DNA from 2 places in the Streptomyces daliensis genome. Region 1 is predicted to be linked to the other one. Evidence: riboswitches for the same ligand, from Rfam matches in the RefSeq annotation. Region 1 holds a riboswitch; the other holds the start of a gene.
The links. A riboswitch is a leader RNA that binds a small molecule or an ion and turns the genes downstream of it on or off. The one in region 1 is predicted to bind cobalamin.

Region 1 (5,391 bases):
GCTGAGCGTCTCGCGCTTGAAGAGGTTGGAGACCTGGGGCTCGATGCACTCGTAGACGCCGGCGATCGAGGCGATCGTCGCCGTCGGCGCGATGGCCAGCAGCAGCGCGTTGCGCATGCCGGTCTCCGCGATACGGGCGCGCAGCGCCTCCCAGCGCTCGGGCCAGGCCCGCTCGGAGGCGTCCGCGTAGTGGTCCGGGTGCAGCACGCCGCGGGCGGTACGGGTCTCGGACCAGGCGGGCAGCGGGCCGTGCCGCTCGGCCAGCGCGGCCGAAGCGTCGTAGGCGGCGAGCATGATCCGCTCGGCGATACGGGTGGAGAGCGCGGTGGCCTCGGGCGAGTCGAAGGGCAGCCGCAGCCGGAAGAAGACGTCCTGGAGGCCCATCACGCCCAGGCCGACCGGGCGCCAGCGGGAGTTGGAGGTGGCCGCCTGGTCCGTCGGGTAGTAGTTGATGTCCACGACCCGGTCCAGGAAGGTCACGGCCGTGCGGACGGTCGCGTCCAGCTTCTCCCAGTCCATCGCCTCCTCCCATCCCCGGGCAGGGTCGCCGAGGTGGGCCGCGAGGTTGACGGAGCCGAGGTTGCAGACGGCCGTCTCGCCGTCGTCGGTGACCTCCAGGATCTCGGTGCACAGGTTCGAGGAGTGGACGACGCGGCCCGGCTCGGCCGTCTGGTTGGCGGTGCGGTTGGACGCGTCCTTGAAGGTCATCCAGCCGTTGCCGGTCTGCGCGAGGGTGCGCATCATGCGGGCGTAGAGCTGGCGCGCGGGGACGCGCTTGGCGTAGCGGCCCTCGGCCTCCGCCTTGCGGTAGGCGGCGTCGAACTCGTCGCCCCACAGGTCCACCAGTTCCGGCGCGTCGGAGGGCGACAGCAGTGACCACTCGGCGTCCGCCTCGACGCGGCGCATGAACTCGTCGGGGATCCAGTGCGCGATGTTGAGGTTGTGGGTGCGGCGGGCCTCCTCGCCCGTGTTGTCCCGCAGCTCCAGGAACTCCTCCAGGTCCGCGTGCCATGTCTCCAGGTAGACGCAGGCCGCGCCCTTGCGGCGTCCGCCCTGGTTCACGGCGGCGACGGAGGAGTCCAGGGTGCGCAGGAACGGGACGATGCCGTTGGAGTGCCCGTTGGTGCCCCGGATCAGCGAGCCCCTGGAGCGGATGCGGGAGAAGGGGATGCCGATGCCGCCCGCGTGCTTCGAGAGGCGTGCCACCTGGTGGTAGCGCTCGTAGAGGGAGTCCAGCTCGTCCAGCGGCGAGTCCAGCAGATAGCAGGAGGACATCTGCGGGTGCCGGGTGCCGGAGTTGAACAGGGTGGGGGAGGAGGGCAGATAGGCGTGCGAGCTGGTCAGCCGGTACAGCTCGGCGACCTCGTCCAGCGCCCGCTCCGACGCGTCCTCGGCCAGTCCGCAGGCCACGCGCAGCAGGAAGTGCTGCGGGGTCTCGATGATCTGACGGGACGTCGGGTGGCGCAGCAGATAGCGGGAGTGGACCGTCCGCAGCCCGAAGTAGCCGAAGCGGTCGTCGGCGCCGTCCTCGACGGCCCGCTCGACGAGCGCGTCCAGCCGCTCCGCGTGCGCCCGTACGAACGCGGCCGTGCCGTCCGCGATCAGGCCCTCGCGGTGGCCCGTCGCCACCGAGGCGGCGAAGGAGACCGCGCCCTGCCCCGCGGCCTCCTCGCGCACGGCGAGGGTCAGCAGCCGTGCCGCGAGGCGGGAGTACACCGGCTCCTCGCCGATCAGACCGGCCGCAGCCTCGCAGGCGAGCGCGCGCAACTCGGCCTCGTCGGCGCCCGGCTGGGCCCCGCGCAGCGCGGCGCCCGCGACCCGTCCGGGGTCGGTGCCGGGGAGGTCGGCGGTCAGCTCGGTCAGGGTGCGCAGCAGCGCGGAGCGCTTGGCGGACTCGACGGGTCCGGCCGCGTCGGCCGTTCCGGTGGATCCGGCTGACCCGGCTGAGTCGGACTCCGCTTCGACGGGTGCTGCTGGTGCGATCGTCACTGGACGTGCTCTCCCTCGCTCGGCTGGGGCCGTGCGGGGCGGTGCGCGGGGGCGCGTGCGGGCAGCCCTGTCCGTCGCCCGCAGGGGCGGCACGGCACACCACGCAGCGTCCTCCGGCCCAACCCACGAGGCCCGGACGTCATCGATGCTGCCGACAGGTACTCGGACTCGCGGCGGGCTGCGCGTCATGGCATAGATCAGCCCATCGCACACCGTTGCGGGACAGTTCCGGACTCGCACCGGATTCCCCTGCGGCGACAGCGAGCACGAGAATACATGTTGTGCTGGCTTACGCACCCACCCCCATATCTTGTGTCGGCAGGGGGAACGCGCAGCGCCCCGCTGACGCGGAGGCGTCAGCGGGGCGCTGTGGGGCCGCTGCGCGGCCGGGGGCCGGGCGGGCCGGGTTCGGGGCGCCGGGGTGATCGCGGGGCGCCCCTGGGGTCAGTGAGCCGCCGTCCTGACGCCCTCCCCGGAGCCGGTGCCCTCCGTCGCGTTCCCCGTGTCGTCCGCGCCCGTGTCGTCCGCGCCCGTGGGCGGGGGCAGTTCCTCGCGCACGCCGGGGTCGCCCGCGTCCGCCGTGTAGTCGCCTGGGCTCGTCTCGTCGATGCCGTCGGGCGCCTTCACGGCACGCAGCACGAGGGTCGCGACGACCGTGACGAGGACATTCAGCACGAAGGCCGTCAGGCCGATGTAGCCGATCTCGCCGATGCCGGGGATCGTCGCGTTGCTGCCGCCGAAGTGCTCCTGGGTGGGGCTGGCGACGCCGTACGCGGCGAGCGTGCCGTAGACCATGCCAACGGCCCAGCCAGCCAGCAGCCCCCAGCGGTGGAACCAGCGTGTGAACAGGCCGCCGACCAGCGCGGGGAAGGTCTGGAGGATCCAGATCCCGCCCAGCAACTGGAAGTTGATGGCCACGGTCTTGTCCATGCCCAGGACGAAGACGAGCGCGCCGACCTTCACCAGCAGCGAGACCAGCTTGGAGACCTTGGTCTCCTGCGCGGCCGTGGCGTTCGGGCGGAGGAAGTCCTTGTAGATGTTCCGGGTGAAGAGATTCGCGGCTGCGATCGACATGATCGCGGCCGGGACCAGGGCACCGATGCCGATGGCCGCGAAGGCCACCCCGGCGAACCAGTCGGGGAACATCTCCTCGAACAACTGCGGCACCGCGAGCTGCCCGTTCTGCACGGTGATCCCCGCCGCGACGGCCATGAAGCCCAGCAGTGCCAGGAAGCCCAGCATCAGCGAGTAGAGCGGCAGGATGGTGGTGTTGCGGCGGATCACCTCGCGGCTGCGGCTGGAGAGCGTCGCGGTGATCGAGTGCGGGTACATGAACAGCGCCAGCGCCGAGCCCAGCGCCAGCGTCCCGTAGGCCCACTGCGCGTCGGGACCGCTGGCCAGCTCGCCGCGCGGCGCTCCGGTCGCGGGGTTCTCCTCGGCGAAGTAGGCGCCCGCCTTGTCGAAGATCGCGTCGAAGCCGCCGAGCTTGATCGGAATGTAGATGATGGCGACGGCGATGACGATGTAGATCAGCGCGTCCTTCACGAACGCGATCAGTGCGGGAGCGCGCAGCCCGGAGGAGTACGTGTAGGCCGCGAGCACGCCGAACGCGATGAGGATCGGCAGGTCCTTGATGAACCAGTGCGTCGACTCCCCGCCGCCGACGCCCATCACGTCGAGCACCGCCTGGATGCCGACGAGCTGGAGCGCGATGTACGGCATCGTCGCGAGGATGCCCGTCAGTGCCACAGCGAGCGAGAGCCCGCGCGAGCCGAACCTGCCGCGCACGAAGTCGGAGGTGGTCACATAGCCGTGCTTGTGCGAGACGGACCACAGGCGGGGCAGGAAGGTGAAGATCAGCGGGTAGACGAGGATCGTGTACGGGACGGCGAAGAAGCCCGAGGCCCCGGCGGCGTAGATCGCTGCGGGGACGGCCACGAAGGTGTAGGCCGTGTAGAGGTCGCCGCCCAGCAGGAACCAGGTGACCCAGGTACCGAAGCTCCGTCCGCCCAGGCCCCATTCGTCCAGGCTGTTCTCGTTGGCGGCCCGCCGCCAGCGGGCCGCGAGGAAGCCCATCACCGTGACGGCGGCGAAGAAGAAGATGAAGACGGCGAGCGCGACGCCGTTGACACCGTCGTTCATCGCGCCTCACCGCCCTCGGGGGCGACCGCGTGGGCGTGGGTGCGGCGGGCGCGCTGCTCGCGGCGGGCGAGGCCGTACGCGACGATCGTCAGCGCGCACGCGATCAGGACCCAGAGCATCTGGTACCAGTAGAAGAACGGGATGCCGATGAGGGTCGGTTCGACCCTCGCGTACGAGCCCACCCAGAGGATCGCGACGAAGGGGGCGAAGAGGCAGAGGCCCGCGACGACACGCGTGGGCGTGACGACGGGCCCTGGCCCGGATCTCTGGGGTGGTGCGGACATGACGCGGCTCTCCTGTCCTCGCGGATTTCCCTGTATGTGTAATGCGCAGGAAATCTAGGACAGGTGTTCACGTCATGGAACCTCCCGTCCGGAATACGGACAGGAGGTTCCCTTGCGCGGGTGACGCGAGTGATGCGGGTGACGCGGGGTCAGCAGCAGCGGAAGCCCTGACGGGGGTCGCCGTCTCTGGCGTCCGTGCGCTCCCGCTCGAAGTCGCGCCTGCTGGGCACCTCGGCCGCCGGGTCGTGGGCGCGCAGATGGGCCACGTAGCGGTCGTACGCGCTCTCGTCCGTCAGCTCACGCATGTACCAGCGCACCCAGCGCGCGCCCCGCAGCAGCGTCCGCACGGCTCACTCCTCCCGGCCCGTACGGGCACCGGGGCCGCCCGTACCGCCGTCGCCCGTTCCCGTCCCCGTGCTGGAGCCGCCGTCCGCGCCCACCGCTGCCAGTTCCGCCTTCTCCTCCTTGGTGGGGATCAGCCCGGCCGGTGCCACGATCTTCGACGTGCGGTACTCCGCCTCGTGCAGCGTCGCCCCGCCCGGCGCCCGCATCGCCTTGACGCAGGTGCGGGCCGCGTCGGCGATCACCACGACGACCAGCAGCGCGAACAGCGCGGCCAGGATGCCGTCCACCGTGGAGTTGGTGACGACGGTCCGCATGTCGTCGATGCTCTTGGCGGGCGGCAGGACCTCGCCCTTGTCGATGGCCGCCTGGTAGACCGAGCGCTGCTCGAAGAAGCCGACGCGGGGGTCGGAGGAGAAGACCTTCTGCCAGCTCGCGGTCAGCGTCACCACCGCGTCCCAGACCAGCGGCACGCCCGTGACCCAGGCCCACTTGAGCCTGCCGGACTTGATGAGCAGCGTCGTGGCCACGGCGAGCGCGACGGCGGCCAGCAACTGGTTGGCGATCCCGAACAGCGGGAAGAGCTGGTTGATCCCGCCCAGCGGCTCATGGACGCCGACCCACAGGAAGTAGC
Region 2 (5,391 bases), on a different contig from region 1:
GTCCCTCCAGGTCGACGGCGCACAGCTCGTCGGCCCCGAGACGGTCGTAGGGGACCCCTGTCGGGGTCACCAGCACCGTGTCGCCGACACGCACCGAGACATTGCCCGACGTGCCCACGACAAGGCCGTCCTCGACCGTCCGACGGGCCGTTTCCACCAGCTTCTGCCAGGCGTTCTGCATATGCCGCACCTCCGGCCGGGCACTGTAGCGCGGACCACTGAACGCCTCATCACACGTATGGGGTACGGGGATACTTCATGGCTTTGGCCGGAGAACGCCTATCTTCTCCACCACATCCCCTAATCTCGGGCGCCTTCCGCACCCGCTTCGGTGCACTTCGGTTCGCTTCCGCACCAGAGGAGAGAAATGGCCCCATCCCGCCGCCTTCCGCGACGGTCCCCGCTCCCCCTCCCCCTCCCCTTCTCCCTCCCCCACCCGCTCCCGCAGGGCCCCCGCGCCGCCGGGACGGCGCGGTCGCTGGCCGTGGCCGCCGTCGCCCTCGCGCTCGCGGGCGGCGCGCTCGCCGCACCGGGGCCCGCCGGAGCCTCGGCCAAGCCCAAGGGCCACGACGTCTCCTCCCACCAGGGCGCAGTGAACTGGGTGCGCGCGAAGGCGAACGGCGCGCGGTTCGTATACGTCAAGGCCACCGAGGGCACCCACTACAAGAACCCCTACTTCGCGCGGCAGTTCCGCGACGCGCGCAAGGCGGGGATCCTGCACGGCACGTACCACTTCGCACGCGCCGACAAGTCCTCGGGCACGCGCCAGGCGGCCTATTTCACGGCCAACGGCGGCACGTGGAAGCGCGACGGCTGGACGCTGCCCCCCGCCGTGGACCTGGAGGCGGCGTACGGGAGCAGGTGCCACGGCCTGAGCAAGGCGCGGATGCGCGCGTGGATCCGCGCGTTCAGCGAAGAGACACGGCGGCGCACGGGCCGCTATCCGGCCATCTACACCTCCACCCGCTGGTGGAAGAGCTGCACGGGCAACAGCCGCGCGTTCGCGGCCCGGCATCCGCTGTGGCTGGCGGACTGGAGCAGGAGCGCGGGGCCGCTCCCTGCCGGATGGGGTACGCGTACCATCTGGCAGTACGCGAACAAGGGCAAGCTGCCGGGTGACCAGAATCTCTTCAACGGTTCGATGGCCCAGCTCAGACGCTACGCGCGCGGCTGACCCGCGCCCCTTCCCCCCACGTTTCCCCAAGGGGCCACCGGGGCCCCGGCGGTGATCACAGAACACACGGGAGGGCGCGCGCAAGCGCCCCGGAAGCGCCGCTCACAACAGGCGTCAGGTAGTGACACTCCGACGCCTGCCGCAGTTCACCTTCCGTTCACCCGTGCTTCTTACGTTCACCGAGTCATTAACCTTCGAACTGATTGTGGCCTGGGTGAATGGAACACATCACGCTTCTCATCGGGATCGTGATCGTCACGGCCTTGGTGTTCGACTTTACGAACGGCTTCCACGACACGGCCAACGCCATGGCCACCACCATTTCCACGGGGGCCCTCAAGCCCAAGACCGCGGTGGCGATGTCGGCGGCCCTCAACCTCGTCGGCGCGTTCCTCTCGGTCGAGGTGGCCAAGACCATCTCGTCGGGAATCATTGACGAAGGCTCCGGTATCCGGCCCGAAGTGATCTTCGCGGGTCTCGTCGGCGCCATCATCTGGAACCTGCTGACCTGGCTGGCGGGCCTCCCCTCCAGCTCCTCCCACGCCCTGATGGGCGGCCTCATCGGCGCCACCGTCGCCTCCGTCGGCCTCGGGGCCGTCAACGCCGACGTCGTCGTGATGAAGGTCCTCATCCCGGCACTCGCGGCGCCGCTCGTCGCGGGCATCGCAGCCCTCGTCGCGACGCGGCTGACGTACCGGCTCGCCCGGCACGCCGACGAAGGCCAGACCGCCAAGGGCTACCGCGCGGGCCAGATCACCTCGGCAGCGCTCGTCTCCCTCGCGCACGGCACCAACGACGCGCAGAAGACCATGGGTGTGATCACGCTCGCGCTGATCACCGGCGGCGCCCTCGCGCCGAGCGCCGACCCACCGGTGTGGGTCATCGCCGCAGCCGGCATCGCCATAGCGGCCGGTACGTACCTCGGCGGCTGGCGGATCATCCGCACCATGGGCAAGGGCATCACCGACATCCAGCCCCCGCAGGGCTTCGCGGCCCAGACCAGCGCTGCGGCCACCATCCTGGCCTCCTCGCACATCGGCTTCTCCCTCTCCACCACCCACGTCTGCTCCGGCGCCGTCATGGGCTCCGGGCTCGGCCGCAAGGGCGGCGTCGTGCGCTGGTCGACGGCGGGCCGGATGGTCACGGGCTGGGCGCTGACCCTCCCCGCTGCCGGTCTCGTCGCCGCGGGTTCGGCCCTGCTGGCCGACCAGGGCGACTGGGGCGTGGCCACGGTCGCGGTCCTCGCGCTGGCGATCTGCCTCACCATCTGGGCGCTCTCTCGGCGCCAGCCGGTGGACCACACCAACGTGAACGACGTCCACGACGGCGCGGCCCCCGCACCGGCCGACGGCACCGGTGTTCCCGGTGTTCTCGGCGACGCGGACGAGCCCGCCGGTGTCGTCACCGCGGCCATGCGCTCCGTCGCACCGCCTCCGGCCCCCGGCACGCCCGTCACCTCCGAGGCGGCGGCAGCGGCCCTGGGCGCTGACACGGCCGACGGGACCTCGTCCGATGAGAGCGACGGGACCGCCTCCGAGCCCCGGCCCGGGCATGTGCCGTTCGCAGGGGCGGAGCCCACGCTTCCGGAGCCCCGCCCGCGCGCGGGCACCGCGGCACGTCCCCGGTCCGGCGTCCCCTCCTAGAGGCCCCGGCACCCCACCCCCCGTCCAGGAAGTCAGAAGGAAGACCGCTATGAACATCGACTGGGCCGCTCTCGGCCAGGTCTTCGGCGTCAGCCTCGTGGCGACGGTCGGCCTGGTGGGCGTGTTCACGCTCGGCATCGTCGGCTCCTCGGCCCGCAAGGCGGACGGCACCGGCGCCCCGGCGCTCGCCCGCACCGGTGCCTACGCCTGCTTCGCGCTGTGCGCGGCGGCCGTGGCGTTCGGCATCTACCTCATCGCCGCCTAGCGACGACGGCGTTCTCACGAGGGGTACGAGCGGTTGCTCGTACCCCTCGTCCGTGTGCGCCCGTGTGTCTCCTCACACTCTCCCGTCGCAGGTCAGGGCGAGTTGACGCCCTCTCGTGAACCGTGGTGGACTTCCCGTTGCCCAACGGCGGCAGGAGAGGAAGCCGGTGCGAATCCGGCGCGGTCCCGCCACTGTCACCGGGGAGCGCTCCCCAACCAGAAGGTCACGGCCCACGCGCACATGCGGGCTGGAAGGCCGGGGAGGGGGTCCGTACGACACCCCCTGAGCGCCGATCCGGGAGCCAGGAGACTCTCACCGCCGGTCACGTCGAGCCAGGGCGAGGACCCTGAGTGAGGACACCGCCATGCCCGGCTTCACCGCCAACGAACTCCTGGCCGCACGCCCTGACGTGGGCACGGCACGCCCGGTGCCCACCACGGCACCGGCCCTACGAGGCATGACGGCGCGCTGACGGATGCGGGCCCCACGCGCCCACGCCTGTGGCGCAGCCCTCGGATTCCTCGGCGATCTGCTGCTCGGTGACCCCCGGCGCGGCCACCCCGTGGCCGCCTTCGGGCGCGCCGCCGGTGCGGCCGAGCGCCGCCTGTGGCGCGACCGGCGCGACAGCGGCGCCGCCTACACGGCCCTGTGCGTCGCGGGCGCCGTCGCCGCTGCGACGGCGCTGTCGCGCGCCGCGCGTGCGGCGGACCACCGTACGAACAGCACCGGCACCGTGGCCGTCGGCCACGGTCCCGCGAGCGTCGCCCTCACCGCGGGCGTCACCTGGACCGTGCTCGGCGGCGCCGGGCTGGTCCGCGAGGCACGCGCCGTCGGCGCCGCGCTGGAGGCGGGCGAGCTGGCGGCGGCGCGGCGGCGGCTGCCCCATCTGTGCGGACGCGACCCCCAGGCGCTGGACGCCGACGGGATCGCGCGCGCCGTGGTCGAGTCCGTCGCCGAGAACACGTCGGACGCGGTCGTGGGCGCCCTCGTGTGGGGCGCGCTGGCCGGGGTGCCCGGGATGGCGGGCTTCCGCGCCGTCAACACGCTCGACGCGATGGTCGGCCACCGCTCCCCCCGCCATTTGCGCTTCGGCTGGGCTTCGGCGCGGCTCGACGACGTCGCGGGCTGGCCCGGTGCCCGGCTCACCGCCGTCCTCGCAGCGCTCGCGGGCCCGGACCCGCGCGGCGCGCTGCGCGCCTGGCGTACGGACGCGCACCGCCACCCGAGCCCCAACGCGGGTCCCGTGGAGGCCGCGTTCGCCGGTGCGCTGGGCGTACGGCTGGGCGGGACGCTCTCCTACGGCGGGCGCACCGAGCACAGGCCCGTGCTCAACTCGCCCGGGCGTGCCGTGGAGACCGGTGACATCGCGCGCGCGGCGCACCTGTCGCGTCGCGTCGGCGTGCTCGCGCTCGCGGTGACCGCGGCGGGGCGGCTCGCCGCCGGGGCTGCGTATTCCCAGTACTCCCGCGTGCGCGGGCGACGGAAGGGGACCTCGTGAACAACGGCACGGCCGGCAGAACCGGCACCAGCACCGGCACCGGCGCTCCGGGCGGCGGCCTGCTCGTCGCGGGCACGACCTCCGACGCGGGCAAGAGCGTCGTCACCGCGGGCATCTGCCGCTGGCTGGCCCGCAAGGGCGTGAAGGTCGCCCCGTTCAAGGCCCAGAACATGTCGCTGAACTCCTTCGTCACCCGCGAGGGCGCCGAGATCGGCCGCGCCCAGGCCATGCAGGCGGCGGCGGCCATGGTGGAACCCAGCGCGCTGATGAACCCCGTACTGCTGAAGCCGGGCGGCGACCGCACCAGCCAGGTCGTGCTGCTGGGCAGGCCCGTGGGCGAACTCAGCGCACGCGGCTACCACGAGGGCCGCCAGGAGAAGCTGCTGGCCACGGTCACCGACTGCCTCGACGAGCTGCGCCGCACCCACGACGCCGTCATCTGCGAGGGCGCGGGCAGCCCCGCCGAGATCAACCTGCGGCGCAGCGACATCGTCAACATGGGCCTCGCCCGTGCCGGACGGCTGCCCGTCGTGGTCGTCGGCGACATCGACCGGGGCGGCGTCTTCGCGTCCTTCTTCGGCACGACGGCGCTGCTGGCCCCCGAGGACCAGGAACTCCTCGCGGGCTACCTCGTCAACAAGTTCCGCGGCGACGTGTCCCTGCTGGAGCCAGGGCTCGACATGCTGCGCCGCATCACGGGGCGCCGGTCCTTCGGGGTGCTGCCCTTCCGGCACGGTCTGGGCATCGACGAGGAGGACGGGCTGCGCGTGTCGCTGCGCGGCACCGTGCGCGAGTCCACCGTCGCGCCCCC

Region 2: linked by a shared signal. The riboswitch ahead of ACYVOO_RS10885 (cobalamin biosynthesis protein) and the one ahead of ACYVOO_RS35075 (ribonucleoside-diphosphate reductase subunit alpha) in region 1 are both predicted to bind cobalamin.

What each region holds. Positions count from the first base shown of each region.
Region 1 covers NZ_BAAGSO010000120.1:133,322-138,712, reverse strand. The annotation lists gene ACYVOO_RS35075 (ribonucleoside-diphosphate reductase subunit alpha) at 1-1,989, opposite strand, end outside; cobalamin riboswitch at 2,126-2,266, opposite strand; gene mctP (monocarboxylate uptake permease MctP) at 2,434-4,131, opposite strand; gene ACYVOO_RS35065 (DUF3311 domain-containing protein) at 4,128-4,415, opposite strand; gene ACYVOO_RS35060 (YbdD/YjiX family protein) at 4,565-4,762, opposite strand; gene ACYVOO_RS35055 (carbon starvation CstA family protein) at 4,766-5,391, opposite strand, start outside.
Region 2 covers NZ_BAAGSO010000052.1:11,779-17,169, reverse strand. The annotation lists gene ACYVOO_RS10905 (class II aldolase/adducin family protein) at 1-181, opposite strand, end outside; gene ACYVOO_RS10900 (lysozyme) at 368-1,174, shown strand; gene ACYVOO_RS10895 (inorganic phosphate transporter) at 1,393-2,817, shown strand; gene ACYVOO_RS10890 (hypothetical protein) at 2,867-3,082, shown strand; cobalamin riboswitch at 3,192-3,413, shown strand; gene ACYVOO_RS10885 (cobalamin biosynthesis protein) at 3,558-4,580, shown strand; gene ACYVOO_RS10880 (cobyric acid synthase) at 4,577-5,391, shown strand, end outside.